Regions from separate parts of the Brevibacillus sp. HB1.3 genome, predicted to be linked through region 3. Evidence: riboswitches for the same ligand, from Rfam matches in the RefSeq annotation. Region 3 holds a riboswitch; each other region holds the start of a gene.
The links. A riboswitch is a leader RNA that binds a small molecule or an ion and turns the genes downstream of it on or off. The one in region 3 is predicted to bind S-adenosylmethionine.
Positions count from the first base shown of each region.

Region 1 (3,783 bases), on a different contig from region 3:
GTTGATGAAGTCTTCTGCGAGTGCTTTGTTTTTCGAGCCTTTTACGATGTTAACCGTATTCATAACCGCATATCCGCCGCTTGCAGGTTGTACGAAAACAGCTTCTGGAACAGCGGCTTTGATGTCTTTGAAGTACATTTCCATGATCGGTCCTACGCCGATTTCTTCTTGTCCAAACATGTTCACGTATTCAGAGGTCTTATCGTAGAACTTCACGACACTTTTGTTGACTTCTTTCATTTTCGCGAAGGCTTGATCCTCGTTAAATTCCTTGCTGCCCGCGACCGCAGAAGCACTGTCGAGAACCATCGGACCAGTTGTGGACGTAATGCTTGGCAGTGTCAGCTTGCCTGTCAGCTCTGGGTTCCACAGATCTTTCCAATCCTTGATCTCAGTTTTTACGAGCTTTGGATTGTAGGCAATCCCGAATTGGCCAATCGTGTAAGCTGGACCGTACTCCTCGCCCAGTGGTGCTTTGGCGATGTCGTAGATTTGATCCAGGTTCGGGATGCGGCTGCGGTCGATTTTTTCAAATGCGCCACTCTCAATCCCTTGCTGTGCATAGTAGTCAGAGAGGTAGATCAAGTCTACATCGGAGCTTCCTTGGCGAACTTTGTTCAGACGCTCTGCGTTGTTCCCGATTTCCAGCACGATTTTCACGTTATGTTCTTTTTCAAACGGCTCGTATACTTCTTTGCGGAAAAAGTCTTCGGAGAAGCCCCATGTAGAGATGACCAGCTTTTGTGGCTCGCCCTTGGCTTCGCCGCCAGCTCCCCCCGCTTGTGGTTGACCATTGCTGCCACAGCCAGCGAGAGCCAGTGACATCATAGAAAAAGACAGGATTCCAGCAAGTAATTTCTTCATCGTAATTCTCCTCCAGTTGGGTTCATTTGATGACAAAATATGGTGATACAATAAAAAGAAAAGTACCCTTGATTAGAACGTATCATTCTAAACAAGAGCACTTTTCTTCGTAAACAAAGAGAAGTGACACCCGTTTTACGCAAAGTCTACGGTCTCCCCTTAAGATAGATCAAAAGAGAAAATCCGAACGATTGCGTCAGGTATTCAGTTCTGATTCAGCTAAAATAACATTCGTGATCGCCCACTGCGTAGGCGCATCATAGTCCCTGAGCACGGCTTCCAACGGCAACCCCATCTCTTCTTCCAGTCGTTCTCTCAGTCTCTTCTTATAAAGAAGGGACATGCGAAAATCGACTTCGAGCTTAAGGGCCGGTGCTTCTCCTTCCAACGCTTGTGAGCGCGGAGAGCGGCGATGCTTAGCTTGGAACGTAATCATTTGATTTTCAATCGTGACTCGGAGCAAAGTCGTTCCAAATCCGAACAACTCTTTTGCTATCTCATTATAGATGGCAGACAGCTTTTTTCTAGTTTCATTGGAGTCCACGAGAGTCATGTCATCACCTGCGATAGCTGGCATCGGGTTCATTCGCTCTCATTATACATATGATTTTTTCATTCTTCAATAGAATATTCGTATTTAGATCAATTTCACATTTTTCCACCAAGTCATTCGTTTGCAAAAACTGTTGACACCGAAAAAATCAGTCGTTATAATCCAACTATCCAAATAAGAATTAACAACAATGTTTGGAATGATAATTTCATAGCACATTCTCTTATGAAGAGAGGTTGAGGGACTGGCCCTATGACACCTCGGCAACCTATCGCAAACGATACGGTGCCAAATCCAGCGGAATTTATTCCGACAGATAAGAGAGGTATTGTTGCAGTGTGGTTACATACTTGCAGTTTTCGCCTCTTCTGTCGGAAGAGGCTTTTTTCTTTTCCATCTTACATCCAGAGAAAAGGGGTATTTTCATGAAAAAGACTGGTCTACTACTCACTACACTACTGCTCGCTGCATCGCTCGTAACGGCTTGCGGGGGTAAACAAGAAGCTGCGCCTGCTAACGGTGGCACTGCTGCTGAGCAAACCTCACTCAAAGTGGGTGTCACTGGCGGCCCACACGAAGAAATTCTCAACAAAGTAAAAGAAGTCGCCAAAGGCAAAGGACTCGATGTCGAAGTCGTCGTTTTCAACGATTACGTACAGCCGAACCAAGCTCTCGATAAAGGAAATCTCGATGTAAACAGCTTCCAAACCATCCCGTTCTTGGCGAAGTTTAATCAAGATCACAAAACAAAGATCGTCGAGGTCGGAAAAACCGTGACGTACCCGATGGGTCTGTACTCCACCAAGCATAAAAAAGTCGAGGACATCCCGGCTGGCGGCGTTGTCGGCATTCAAAACGACCCGACCAACCGAGCACGTGCCTTGCTGCTCTATCAGGCAGCGGGCTTGATTAAGCTCAAGGATGGCGTGGGTGACAACGCAACACCACTGGACATCGTGGAAAACCCGAAAAATTTGCAATTCAAAGAGCTGGAGGCTGCTTTCCTGGCACGCTCGCTGAGCAACGTAGAGGTTGCTTCGATTAATACGAACTTCGCAATGGAAGCTGGCTACTCCCCGAAAAAAGACGCGATCTTCGCTGAGACGGCTGACTCTCCATACGTAAATATCTTGGCAGTCAACGAAACCAACAAAGACAACCCCGCCGTCAAAAAGCTGGTGGACATCTACCGTTCGGAAGAAGTGAAAAAATTCATCGACGAACGCTTTGAAGGAGCTGTACTGCCGTCCTGGTAAGCTCGACGCCAGGAACATCAAGAACAACAAGGAGAACTCGTTATGATACAGCTAACCGATATTCATAAGTCGTATCAAGTAGGAAACAAGCAGGTAAAAGCATTGAAGGGCGTATCCCTGCAGGTGGAAAAAGGGCAAATCTACGGGGTGATCGGCTTTAGCGGAGCGGGGAAAAGTACCCTGCTCCGTACCATCAACCTGTTGGAGAAGCCGACCAGCGGTTCTGTGATCGTCAATGGCCAGAACATGCTGACCCTCAAGGAAAAAGAGCTGCGGCAAGCTCGCAAAAAGATCGGGATTATTTTTCAACACTTCAACCTGCTCTCTTCCTATAATGTCTTTGACAATGTGGCGGAAATCTTGCGGATGAATCGCGTCCCCAAAGATGTCATTAAGCGCAAGGTAGAAGACCTTCTCGGCTTGGTTGGCTTGTCTGATAAAGCAAACGCTTATCCTTCTCAGCTATCCGGTGGACAAAAGCAACGGGTGGGCATCGCTCGTGCACTTGCAACCGATCCGGAAATTCTGCTCTGTGACGAAGCGACTTCCGCTCTCGATCCGCAAACAACCGAATCCATTCTGGAGCTGTTGCTCGACATCAATCGAAAGTTTAACCTGACCATCGTGCTGATTACCCATGAAATGCAGGTCATTAAGAAAATCTGCGACCAAGTAGCCATCATGGAAAACGGCGTCGTCATCGAGCAAGGCTCTGTTCTGGATGTGTTCAGCAATCCGCAAGAGCAAACGACCCGTAATTTTATCAAAACGGTTTTTGACGATCAGGTACCACAGGAAATTTTGTCCAAGATAAAAGAGTCCGGACCCGTTTCCAAAATTGTTCGCGTTGCTTTTCTCGGAGATGCTGCTCTCGATCCTGTTCTTGGCACCTTGTCCGCACGCTTTCCGATTAGCACCAATCTGTTATACGGCTCAATTACGACCATTAAGGGAACGGCGCTCGGCATTTTGCTTTTGCACATTTCTGGTGAAGACCAGCCCATTCAAGATGGCATTCGCTTCTTGCGCGAATCCGTCTACCGCGTAGATATTGTGTCACCAGAGGAGGTGCGGAGCTAATGGAGCGTTTGATTGAAATGATTCCGGTAT
Region 1 is NZ_JABMIT010000002.1:394,961-398,743, forward strand. Features, by position in the region: gene HPY31_RS06470 (ABC transporter substrate-binding protein) at 1-864, opposite strand, end outside; gene HPY31_RS06475 (hypothetical protein) at 1,061-1,417, opposite strand; SAM riboswitch class I at 1,638-1,740, shown strand; gene HPY31_RS06480 (MetQ/NlpA family ABC transporter substrate-binding protein) at 1,843-2,673, shown strand; gene HPY31_RS06485 (methionine ABC transporter ATP-binding protein) at 2,716-3,753, shown strand; gene HPY31_RS06490 (methionine ABC transporter permease) at 3,753-3,783, shown strand, end outside.
Region 1: it holds a riboswitch for S-adenosylmethionine, as region 3 does, so the genes downstream of both, HPY31_RS06480 (MetQ/NlpA family ABC transporter substrate-binding protein) here and HPY31_RS09025 (homoserine dehydrogenase) in region 3, are expected to answer to the same signal.

Region 2 (3,783 bases), on a different contig from region 3:
CTCCCGTCCGCAAGCGAATCTGGCCTGCTTCAATGGCTCCGCCGATTTTTCGCTCGTTGGCGATCACCGTATACATATCCGTGTAACCGTTAATCTGATAGCGCATGGTACCCTCCCGCTCTCGCTGAGACTAATTATCATTAACAACAATGACATCGTATAATGAAAATCATTATCTGTCAATAATGAGAATGATTTTTATTCTAGAAGAAAAAAGCCACACTCCATCTATACGGTAGTGTGGCCAATTTGCCTCGCTTTTATTTTGTTTTCGTAAATAACCCTAACCGCTCAATCCGCTGGACCGCTTCCGCGAGACGCTCTTCATTGGATAACAAAGCCGCTCTCACATAACCCTCACCTGTCGGGCCAAAACCATTTCCTGGCGCTACGACGACATGCGCTTTTTCCAAAAGCAGGTCAGAGAACTCCACAGATGTGAAGCCGTTTGGAACAGGAAGCCAAGCAAAAAACGAACCTTGAGATGGCGGAGCCTGCCAGCCAATCCGATGCAGATTGGAGTACAGGGCATTGCGGCGGCTTTCGTAGACAGCGACGAGATCGCGGACGCACTGCTGCGAATCCGTCATCGCTTTGGCTGCCGCCATCTGTACTGCACCGAACAGACTGACGAAGTAATGGTCCTGAATGAGGTTAATCAGACGAACCAGCTCGCGATTACCTACCATGGCACCTACACGCCAGCCTGCCATGTTGTACGTTTTGGACAAGGTATAAAATTCTACGCCCACTTCTTTTGCACCCGGAACCTGCATGAAGCTGACTGGCTTTTTCCCGTCATAGCTGATTGCTCCGTAGGCGAAGTCGTGGCAGACGACGATTTCATGTTTTCGGGCAAAACGAATGGTTTCCTCATAAAACTCAAGTGGTGCGTTGACTGCTGTCGGATTGTTCGGATAGTTGAGAAACATCAGTTTCGCTCGATCCAAATCGGCTTGGGATAGCTGGCTGTAGTCTGGCAAGAAGTCATTTTCCGCCTTCAACGGCATCATAACCATCCGTCCGTCTACGACTGCAACCCCCGACCAATAATCCGGATAGCCTGGGTCTGGAACCAGTGCAACATCGCCTGCGCTCATGAGTACTTGGCAAATCTCTACGAGTCCGGTTTTACTGCCGAACAAAATCGCTACTTCTTCCTCCGGATCGAGGTCCACATCAAATTCTTGCTTATACCAATGAGCTACTGCCTGCTTCAGTTCCACGCGTCCCTGAAAAGGCGGATATTTGTGATGGAGTGGTTGTGCCGCTTGCGCCTGTAATTCTTCAATAATGTGCGGCGGTGTTGGCAAATCAGGATTGCCCTGCCCCAGGTTAATGACGTCATGGCCTTGCGCAATGACCTTGTTTACTTTTGCCACCAGGGTCGCAAAAAATTGGGTAGGGAGTCGATCAATCATATCGGCGGGTTGAATGCGCATCTTTCTTCCATTCCTTTCTTGGGCCAATACAGTAAAACCCCCTTTTTCCATACAGAAAAAGGGGGAGATCAGCTTGGTCACGTCCTTATCTGTCAGGAAAAAATCCTGCTGGAATTGGCACAGCATCTGTCCATCACATGGAACAGATCCGCTGCCGGGCTTCATAGGGCCAGTCCCTCCACCTCTCTGAATAAGTCAAACACACGGAATATACTGTTTTTTCGTCTATACCATACTACTTGAGCACGCAAATCGTGTCAAGATGCTTGATTCTGTACCGGCACGTGATGCCTTCTTTTGTGAAAAGAGGTGTGGAAGGCAAAGAATGCGACAGACAACAGACACAATCCTGCCATCACAAGCAATAGTCCCTGCGCGTGAATCGATTGGAAGATGAAGGCCCCGAGTAGTGGCCCGAGCATCCGCCCAGCTGATCCAGTCCCTGCAATCAGCCCTTGAATAAAGCCTTCTCGTCCCGCTGGCGTAAACTGTGCAGCTACTGCCGGCACCGCTGGCCACACGAGCATTTCGCCCAGCGTCATGATGAACATCCCCGCCACAAAACCTGCATAAACGGTTGACTGAGACAAAATCAACATCGACAAGGCAAAAATATAAGCGCCCAAGAGCATTTGTGATTTTAGCGTACGGGCAAAGCGTCGAATGACCCACGCAATCAATGGCTGACCAAACAGGATCAAGCCGCCGTTCAGCGTCCACAACAGACTGTATTGACGGAGGGAAATGCCCAAGGATTGCATATAGGTCGACAGCACCGTTGTCCATTGTACATAGACAATCCAGCTAATTAATAGCCCCCCGCATAATAGCAGCAAGGCCCCCCATACCACCTTTGGCTCTTGCTGTGGTTGTCGCAGCACATCCTCAGTTGCTTGCTCAGGCATGCTTTGTCCAGCCGTCGAGTTTTGGCGTTGTTGTTCCACCATTTTTAACTGACGCGGCAAAATGAGTAGGAACATGGCGAGGACGATTACTTGTGAGATGGCATTGCCGAAAAACGTCCAGGCAAATGACACACTGGCTAAAAAGCCGCCCAACGCAGAACCGGCAGCTACCCCCACATTGAGAGTGACATAAATCAGATTGATTCCTTTACGTCCTCCGTCCGGCCACAAAACGACGGCCAATGCATTCATCACAGGAGAAAGTAATCCATAAAACAATCCATTCAACAGAAGCAACACAACATAAATCGTAAAATCCTGCGTAGCACCTAATCCGAGCGAAATCAGGATAACACCGATGGAACCGACAATGATGGTGCGCATTTTGCCCCAGCGGTCAAACAGCATCCCGCCGACAATACTTCCGATCAAGAATGCGCCTTGATTTAAAAGCAACAAGAAGCCGGCTACAGTCAGCGGCTTTCCGAGATGGTTATGAATATAAATCGTGACCAGCGGCCAAATACATGCCATTCCGGTAGAAAAAATGACGGCAGCAATCGCCAATAAACGAATGCTGCTCGGATAAGATTCCCACTTTTGCCTCATGGCTTACTTCTCTCCCCGATGGAAATCGCCGCTTTTTCCGCCTGTTTTGGATTGCAGACTGGTCGGACCGATAATCATTTCTTTATCCATGGCTTTGCACATGTCATACACCGTCAAAGCCGCTACGCTTACAGCGGTCAAAGCCTCCATCTCGACGCCTGTTTTCCCTGTCGTCTTCACGGTTCCTGTAATCGCAAGCGTCGTTTCGTCTACAAAAGCAAACTGTATGTCGATGCCAGTCAATGGCAGCGGATGACACATCGGGATGATTTCCCACGTTTTTTTGGCAGCCATGACACCTGCTACCTGCGCAACTGCGAGTACATCGCCCTTTTCGATTCGACCTTCGCGGATTCGGGCGAGGGTTTCGGGTTTCATGATGATTTGGCTCTCAGCTACAGCCACCCGTTTTGTGACGTCCTTTTCGGACACGTCTACCATCCGCGCTCGATTTTGTTCATTAAAATGTGTTAATTGATCAGTCATACGAGTATCGTTCCTCCTCTATCTCCTCCTACCTTACTCCCGCCGCTGGATAAAAGCAATGGGAATGTAGAAGGCGTAGTTTCGTTATCTTGCTCATCCACTCCTAAAAATGTACGAAGAACAGATGCTGGAGGTATACTGTGCGTACACAGCTCAAAGGAGGCGCATGGATATGGAAACGAAGAGTGATCAAACGGTACGTTGGTCAATGCTAAGACATGGCGATTGGACCATTTATTTAGCTGCAACGGCTGCCGGGCTTTGTTATGTCGGCTCGGTCAACCAGCCTTTTGCTGAATTGGAAGCGTGGGTTGAAAAGCATCGCCCACACAATGCACTGG
Region 2 is NZ_JABMIT010000006.1:68,152-71,934, forward strand. Features, by position in the region: gene HPY31_RS15525 (hypothetical protein) at 1-106, opposite strand, end outside; gene HPY31_RS15530 (pyridoxal phosphate-dependent aminotransferase) at 261-1,442, opposite strand; SAM riboswitch class I at 1,525-1,639, opposite strand; gene HPY31_RS15535 (MFS transporter) at 1,700-2,956, opposite strand; gene moaC (cyclic pyranopterin monophosphate synthase MoaC) at 2,960-3,442, opposite strand; gene HPY31_RS15545 (methylated-DNA--[protein]-cysteine S-methyltransferase) at 3,615-3,783, shown strand, end outside.
Region 2: it holds a riboswitch for S-adenosylmethionine, as region 3 does, so the genes downstream of both, HPY31_RS15530 (pyridoxal phosphate-dependent aminotransferase) here and HPY31_RS09025 (homoserine dehydrogenase) in region 3, are expected to answer to the same signal.

Region 3 (3,783 bases):
ATGACGGTGTATAAAAACAAGCCGGAAAAGCAGCCGAAAATACGGACCGCCACCAACGGTTATGTAACAGAATCGAGAATCGACATGGACCTCCACACGGGTACCCATGTGGATGCTCCCCTGCATATGGTGAATGCTGGCGATACATTCGAAAGTATTTCCTTGGAGAAGCTAGTGGGCCCTTGCAAGGTTCTCGATCTCACAGCGGTCGAGGACAGGATCACTCGCGCTGACTTGGAGAGCTTCGATCTTGTGCGAGGAGATTTTGTCCTGTTTAAAACAAAAAACTCTTTTGAAGAGGCGTTCTCCTTTGAATTTATCTTTCTGTCTGAAGAAGGTGCGGAATATGTAAGTGAGCTGGGGTTGCGGGGCATTGGTACCGATGCACTTGGAATCGAACGCAGCCAGGAAGGTCACCCCACACATAAAAAATTGTTTGCAGCGGGAGTCATTGTCGTGGAAGGCTTGCGGCTAGCAGAGGTCCCGCCAGGCGAGTATTTTCTGGTAGCTGCACCACTCAAGCTGGTCGGCACGGATGCCGCCCCGGCAAGGGTCCTATTGTTTGAAGGCTTACATAGTAATTTGTCTATCGAAACCGAATGATGAGGAGTGGGAAACATATGCTCAGACGACCAGAGCGAGATGAATATGCTGCTTATTTTGACTATTATGTAGGTCTTGTACCAGAGGGGGAGCTCCAAACGATCCTCACGCAGCAAGGAGAGAGGATCGTCGCGTTATTTTCGTCCCTTGCGCCCGAGCAAGCTGATTATCGGTATGCACCAGGCAAATGGACGGTTAAAGAGGTTTTGGGTCATCTCATCGATGCAGAACGCATCATGAGCTATCGCTTGCTGAGAATCGCAAGAGGAGATCAGACACCCCTCGTCGGTTTTGATGAGAATGCGTTTGTTGAACACGGGTGTTTTCAGCTAAGAGACCTGTCTGATTTACTGGAAGAGTATAAGGCTGCCCGAGCTTCCACCATCGCGCAGGTGCGAGGAATCTCGCCAGAAGCGTGGTTGCGTACAGGACTTGCCAACGGAAACAAGCTATCTGCAAGGACATTGGTCTATGTGATTGCTGGACATGAAGCTCACCACACTAGCATTTTGAAAGAACGGTACTTCGGGTAAGGTAAAATCAGTAGACAAGTATGCCCCTCCTTTTCTGGCATTTTCTAACGATCGTCACGGTCGAGCGGAAAATGCTCTTTTTATTTTGGGCAGAATAATAGAAGAGGAGGGCGAGCAATGATGCAACTTTTTATTTGCCAATGGTGCGGATATGTTGTGGAAAAAGAGCAGCCTGAGGAATGCCAGGAGGGCGTATTTCATTGTGCCTGCTGCAGTATGGAAGAGGTAGAAAGCCTGTTCACCCACAACTGAAAGCCTTGCCAGATCAGCTTGCAATCAGAAAAGAAAGAATTTTGTTGACGCTTGCCTTGGAATTTCTTAGAATAAAGCTCAACAGCATAAATGGTTCTTATCCAGAGAGGTGGAGGGTCTGGCCCGATGAAGCCCGGCAACCGTTGCATATTGCAACAAGGTGCCAATTCCTGCGAGACGTTTCGTCTCGAAAGATAAGAAGCGGGTTACTCCATTAGTAGATGAACCTTCTTCTTAGCGAAGAAGGTTTTTTTAAATTTCATATTTTCTTTATCCAGAGAGGTGGAGGGACTGGCCCGATGAAGCCCGGCAACCGTCACGCATATTTTGTGACAAGGTGCCAATTCCTGCAGGACATATACGTCCTGGGAGATAAGGAGGGGGAGCATTAGCTGCTATCAAGCCTTCTTCTTATCGAAGATGGCTTTTCTTTTTATCTAAAATTCGGGGTATGGGGTGGTAAGGATGAGTGCAGAAGTAGTACGTGTGGGATTATTGGGATTGGGGACAGTGGGTGGGGGCGTAATCAAAACGATCCGTTCACAACAGGAGAAGCTGGCTTCTCGTCTGGGAAAACGAATTGAGATCGTCAAGGCATTGGTGCGTGACTCGGAAAAAGAGCGGGCGGTTCATGTCGACCCGGCTTTACTGACGACAGATTTTGAGGATGTATTGAGAAGCGATGTGGATATTGTGGTGGAGGTCATGGGCGGTGTAGAACCTACCTATGACTACGTACGTGCTTTGATCGAAAAGGGCTGCCATGTGGTAACCGCCAACAAAGAACTCCTGGCGAAAAAAGGAACAGAGCTAGTCGATTTGGCAAATCAGCATCAAGTGCATCTTGCCTATGAAGCGAGTGTGGCTGGGGGTATCCCGATCTTGAGTGTGCTCCGGCAGTTCCTGCGTACGAACGATATCCAAGGCGTTCGCGGTATTCTCAACGGAACAACGAACTTCATTTTGACGAAAATGGAAGCAGAGCAGCTCTCCTACCAGGAGGTGCTCAAGCAAGCACAGGAGCTGGGCTATGCGGAAGCAGACCCTCGTTCGGATGTAGAAGGCTTTGATGCTATGTACAAATTGTATATCCTGGCACAGCTTGTTTATGGGGAATCGCTGCCTTTAGCGGATGTTGTTCGCAAAGGAATTGCAGATTTGTCTGCAGGTCACATTCGGATTGCAAGCGACTTAGGGTACCGGATTAAGCTGATCGCGCAGGCTTATCAAGCCGAAAAAGGCATTCGCCTATCTGTTGAACCAACCATGCTTCCGCTGAGCCATCCGTTGGCGCAAATCCACGATGCGTTTAATGCTGTCCAGCTATCCGGCAACATCGTGGGAGACTTGTTGTTTACAGGAAGAGGGGCAGGAGAGCTCCCAACAGCAAGTGCAGTCGTGGAGGATTTGGCCTATTTATTGACACAGCCATTCACACCGCATCCTACCTGGAAAGAAAAAACGGCTGACAAAGCTGGAGGCACGGTGGATTCGGCAGAACACGTCCTATGTTATCTAGAGGGCTCATGTCATACTGCGACGCCAGATCGTGTCTTGCATTTCCTTCAGCAGGCAGGAGTGAACGTGCATAAACTAAAAGTTCAATTCGATTTGGGGGGCGTCTTGCGCGCAGGGTTGATTGTGACGGGAATCAGTGAACAGCATGAGTCCTTATTGAAAAATGATTTTGGCTTAGAAGTGCGCTGCTTCCCTATTCTTGAATCTGCGTAAACGGCTTCTTTTATCAGGGAGCAGTCTCCACTGCCTTTACACGTGGCTGCACACGCCCGTCACTTTGTATGTCGACATGCTCAGAAATGGATTCAATGCGCTTTAACAGGGCAGCTCCGTTGCTTTCATTCATGGGTACAGCCTGTCCCAATTCTGCATGATAGGGAAGCATCGTCAGCTCACAATCACCGCTCTTGGTACAGTTTGCTTGCAGGACCATCGTTTCCCAAGTCTTGGGTTCATTTGATCGTGTGAAAATGAAATTGCCAAGACTGTATGCAATCCATTTGTCGTTGTATCGTTCAAAGCCTTGCAGTACGTGGGGATGACCGCCGATAACCAAATCTGCACCAGCATCGATGTAGGCACGAGACAGCTCTTTTTGATGATCGACAGGATAATCGGAGCGTTCTTTGCCCCAGTGTGCAATCACCACCACGAGATCCGCTTGGCTGTTCGCATCCTGGATCGCTTTCACTGCTAGTGTAGGATCATAGGAAGCGGCCATACCTGGTTGGGAATTCCCTGCAAACCAGCTCGTTTCGGGAATGACCCTGCTGAAGCCGAGAATCGCGATCTTGATGCCGTTCTTTTCTAGGAAAACAGGTGAATAGGCGCGGCTTGCATCCTTACCGGCACCGACGTATTTTATTCGGTTTTCGTC
Region 3 is NZ_JABMIT010000003.1:295,591-299,373, forward strand. Features, by position in the region: gene HPY31_RS09015 (cyclase family protein) at 1-603, shown strand, start outside; gene HPY31_RS09020 (DinB family protein) at 621-1,136, shown strand; gene HPY31_RS29005 (hypothetical protein) at 1,254-1,388, shown strand; SAM riboswitch class I at 1,483-1,589, shown strand; SAM riboswitch class I at 1,656-1,767, shown strand; gene HPY31_RS09025 (homoserine dehydrogenase) at 1,854-3,119, shown strand; gene HPY31_RS09030 (CapA family protein) at 3,133-3,783, opposite strand, start outside.

Region 4 (3,783 bases), on a different contig from region 3:
GTTCATCAAGCGAAGCTGTTTTTATCCAATGAGGGCGATGAAGATTGGAAATATCAATACGTGAAAGGCTTGAACCATCAGCTTGTGCACGATGGGGATCGCTTTTTTATCGGAAACTTGCTATTTGAAGTCATGCATACCCCTGGCCATACACCTGAGAGTATCTCCTTCCTTTTGACAGACCTTGGAGGGAATGCAGATCGCCCCATTGGGATCTTCACCGGAGATTTCGTCTTTGTCGGTGATATCGGCAGACCGGACTTGCTTGAAAAAGCGGCGGGAATGAAGGGGACGTCCGAGTTAGGTGCAAGAGCCATGTTCCAATCCCTCCAAAAATTCAAGCAACTGCCGGATTATATGCAGGTATGGCCAGCTCATGGCGCAGGAAGTGCTTGCGGGAAAGCATTAGGGGCCGTGCCGTCTTCTACCGTCGGCTATGAAAAGCTCTTTAACTGGGCGATGTCACACACGAGTGAAGAGGAATTCGTTCAGGCACTCCTGGATGGACAACCAGAGCCGCCAACGTATTTTGCCGTGATGAAACGCGTGAATAAGGAAGGCCCTCCTTTGCTCAAGGAGCTCCCTGTTGTTCAAGAGTTCAACTCGCTAGAAGCGGTAAAGGAATCGCTGGAAAACGGACAGATGATCGATACGCGACCTTTCCAGAAATTTGCGAAGGGGCATCTGGCGGGAACACTTCACATTCCCTTCAACAAGTCATTTGCCAACTGGGCGGGCTGGATTGTCGATTACGATCGCCCCGTTCAGATCCTGACCACCCCAGATGAGCTGGACGAGATTTTGCAAGCCTTGCGTGCTGTTGGGATTGATCTTGTCACTGGCTTTATCGACAGCTCCAAGCTAATGGAAAGGGAATTGTCTTCGCTCGAGACAATTGAAGAGGTAACACCGCTGGAGATTGCAGACCGGGTGGAAAAGAGTGAGGTTCACGTAGTAGATGTACGTAATCTGGCTGAGTGGAAGGAAGGACATATTCAAGATGCACAGCACATCATGCTCGGTTCACTCGCCATGCGGCTAGATGAGCTTCCTCACGATAAACCGCTTCTCGTACAATGCCGTTCCGGTGCCCGATCCGCTATAGGTGCAAGCATTCTTAAAGCAAACGGATTCAAGGATGTAATGAATTTGAGCGGCGGAATCTTACAATGGCAAATAGACGGCTTGCCAGTAGTAGAACGAGGATAAAACGAAATCAAAGCGAGTTGCTGCAAAGGGTGAGCCTATGACTATCGACCTAGTGATCACGCTGTTTATTATCGGTTTCGTGGGATCGTTCATCTCTGGTCTCGTCGGAATCGGGGGCTCCATCATCAAGTATCCGATGCTACTGTACATTCCGCCCGCCCTTGGATTCGTTGCTTACACAGCTCACGAAGTATCCGGAATAAGTGCCGTCCAAGTATTTTTTGCCACCCTAGCAGCTCTTTGGACTCTGCGGAAAGATAGGCTTATTCATTACCAGCTCGTTGTGTACATGGGAAGTGCCATTATTGTCGGGAGCTTGCTTGGAGGATATGGAGGAAAATTTCTTTCGGCAGATGCCGTCAATATCGTTTACGCCATCCTGGCCACGATTGCTGTAATCTTGATGTTCCTGCCAAAAAAGGGAGTGGACGAACGTGAACAGACGACCAGGGTTATCTTTCATAAACCAACAGCTGTCTTATCTGCTTTGATGGTCGGAGGTGCCTCCGGAATTGTCGGGGCAGCGGGCGCTTTTATTTTGGTTCCCATCATGCTGATCATCCTCAAGATACCGACAAGAGTTGCGATTGCTTCCTCTCTTGCCATCACTTTTCTATCTTCCATTGGATCGACGATAGGGAAATGGATGGCAGGGGACATATTGCTGTGGCCATCCGTGATCATGGTTATCGCCAGCATCATGGCAGCGCCGCTCGGTACGAAGGTCAGCAAACGTTTGGGCACGCGGATTCTCCAATCCATTCTTGCCTTGTTGATCCTAGCCACCACGATTAAGATTTGGGCTGACATCCTCCTATTCATACGTGTATGAAGATTTACTTTTTTTACAAACAAAATAAAGAAAAATCAATTGTCATGGAACAGCATTGACATATCCGAGTAAAATGATAAGATAAAAAAGAATTTTACAATGAAATTAAATTTCATAGAACATTCTTATCGAGAGTGGTGGAGGGACTGGCCCGATGAAACCCGGCAACCTTGGTCTGATTGACCTTACGGTGCTAATTCCTGCGGAGTTATTCTGCGAGATGAGAAGGTGGGAAACGTGCAATCGCCCCTCTTCTTTTCGGAGAGGGGTTTTCTATATTTATAATCCATAGTATTCATATCGTTTTACTATGTGTAGTTCAAAGGAGGAAACAACGTGCTTTATTATGCAGTCAAGCGTGGCTTTCTCATGATCGTTACGCTGTGGATGATTGTCACGGTAACGTTCGTGACCATGCACCTGATTCCAGGTGATCCATTCGCATCAGATGCCAAAATGCTTCCAGAAGAAGTGGTGGAGAACATGCGAGCGGAGTACAACCTGGATCAGCCAATCACGGTACAGTACCTGCTCTATCTAAAAGGATTGCTGCAATTTGACTTGGGGCCCTCTATCCAGTCCAAGACGAGGGATGTGAACACACTGATTGCAGAGGGATTTCCCGCATCGGCTGTTCTGGGACTCCAGTCGTTTGCGGTCGCACTGGCAGGTGGAATCACACTGGGAATCGTAGCGGCACTCTATCACAATCGAACCTTGGATTTCTTGTCCATGTTTGCTGCCATCATCGGGATCTCCGTCCCCAGTTTTATTCTCGCGCCTCTGTTGATCAAGTACTTAGCGGTCAAATGGGAGCTTTTACCCGTCGCTGCATGGGGGAGCTGGGAGCACTCGATTCTTCCAACACTTGCGCTCGCTATCGGTCCGCTCGCCATCATCGCGCGCTTTGTACGAGCCAGCATGCTTGAGGTTTGGCAACAGGAATACATAAGCACGGCAGAGGCTAAAGGGCTTGGCACCTTTTCCATTGTCGTTAGACACGGGATGCGCAATGCCATCCTGCCTGTTCTTACCTTTATCGGTCCGCTGTTTGCCAACCTGATGACCGGAACCTTTGTGGTGGAAAAGATTTTCGCGATTCCCGGGCTCGGCAAATACTTCGTGGAAAGCATTTTTAACCGCGATTATCCCGTTATTTTGGGAACCACTGTGTTTTACAGCTTTGTGCTCATTTTTACTTTGTACATCATCGACCTGCTGTATCGGGTGATTGACCCGCGCATCAGATTAACGAGTGGAGGGAAGTAGCATTATGGCCAATCAGGCAACACAACTGGATTCCCTGTTTCGACCAGTCGACCGAAACCGGCTTTCTGAGGAAATTCGGGAGCGTCCGAGTCTTGGGTATTGGCAGGAGGTATTGCAGCGGGTATTCAGTAACAAGCTGGCAATGCTAGGGTTCTTCCTGCTCGCAGCAGTGGTGACCCTCTCAATCATCGGTCCGCTGCTCGTTCCCCACAGTCCACATGAACAGTCTTTGACGAAAGGAAATCTGCCACTGTCAGGTGAGCACTGGTTTGGAACGGATGACTTGGGCCGGGACATGTGGGCACGTACCTGGGCAGGCGGACAAATCTCTTTGTTTATTGGTGTGGCGGCAGCAGCCATCGACCTCGTGATTGGTGTATGCATCGGCGGGATATCCGGTTACATGGCAGGGAGGAACAAGCTGGGCGACCATGTAGACAACATCCTGATGCGGTTGGCCGAAATTCTGTACA
Region 4 is NZ_JABMIT010000001.1:778,089-781,871, forward strand. Features, by position in the region: gene HPY31_RS03685 (rhodanese-like domain-containing protein) at 1-1,209, shown strand, start outside; gene HPY31_RS03690 (sulfite exporter TauE/SafE family protein) at 1,247-2,041, shown strand; SAM riboswitch class I at 2,164-2,268, shown strand; gene HPY31_RS03695 (ABC transporter permease) at 2,378-3,310, shown strand; gene HPY31_RS03700 (ABC transporter permease) at 3,315-3,783, shown strand, end outside.
Region 4: it holds a riboswitch for S-adenosylmethionine, as region 3 does, so the genes downstream of both, HPY31_RS03695 (ABC transporter permease) here and HPY31_RS09025 (homoserine dehydrogenase) in region 3, are expected to answer to the same signal.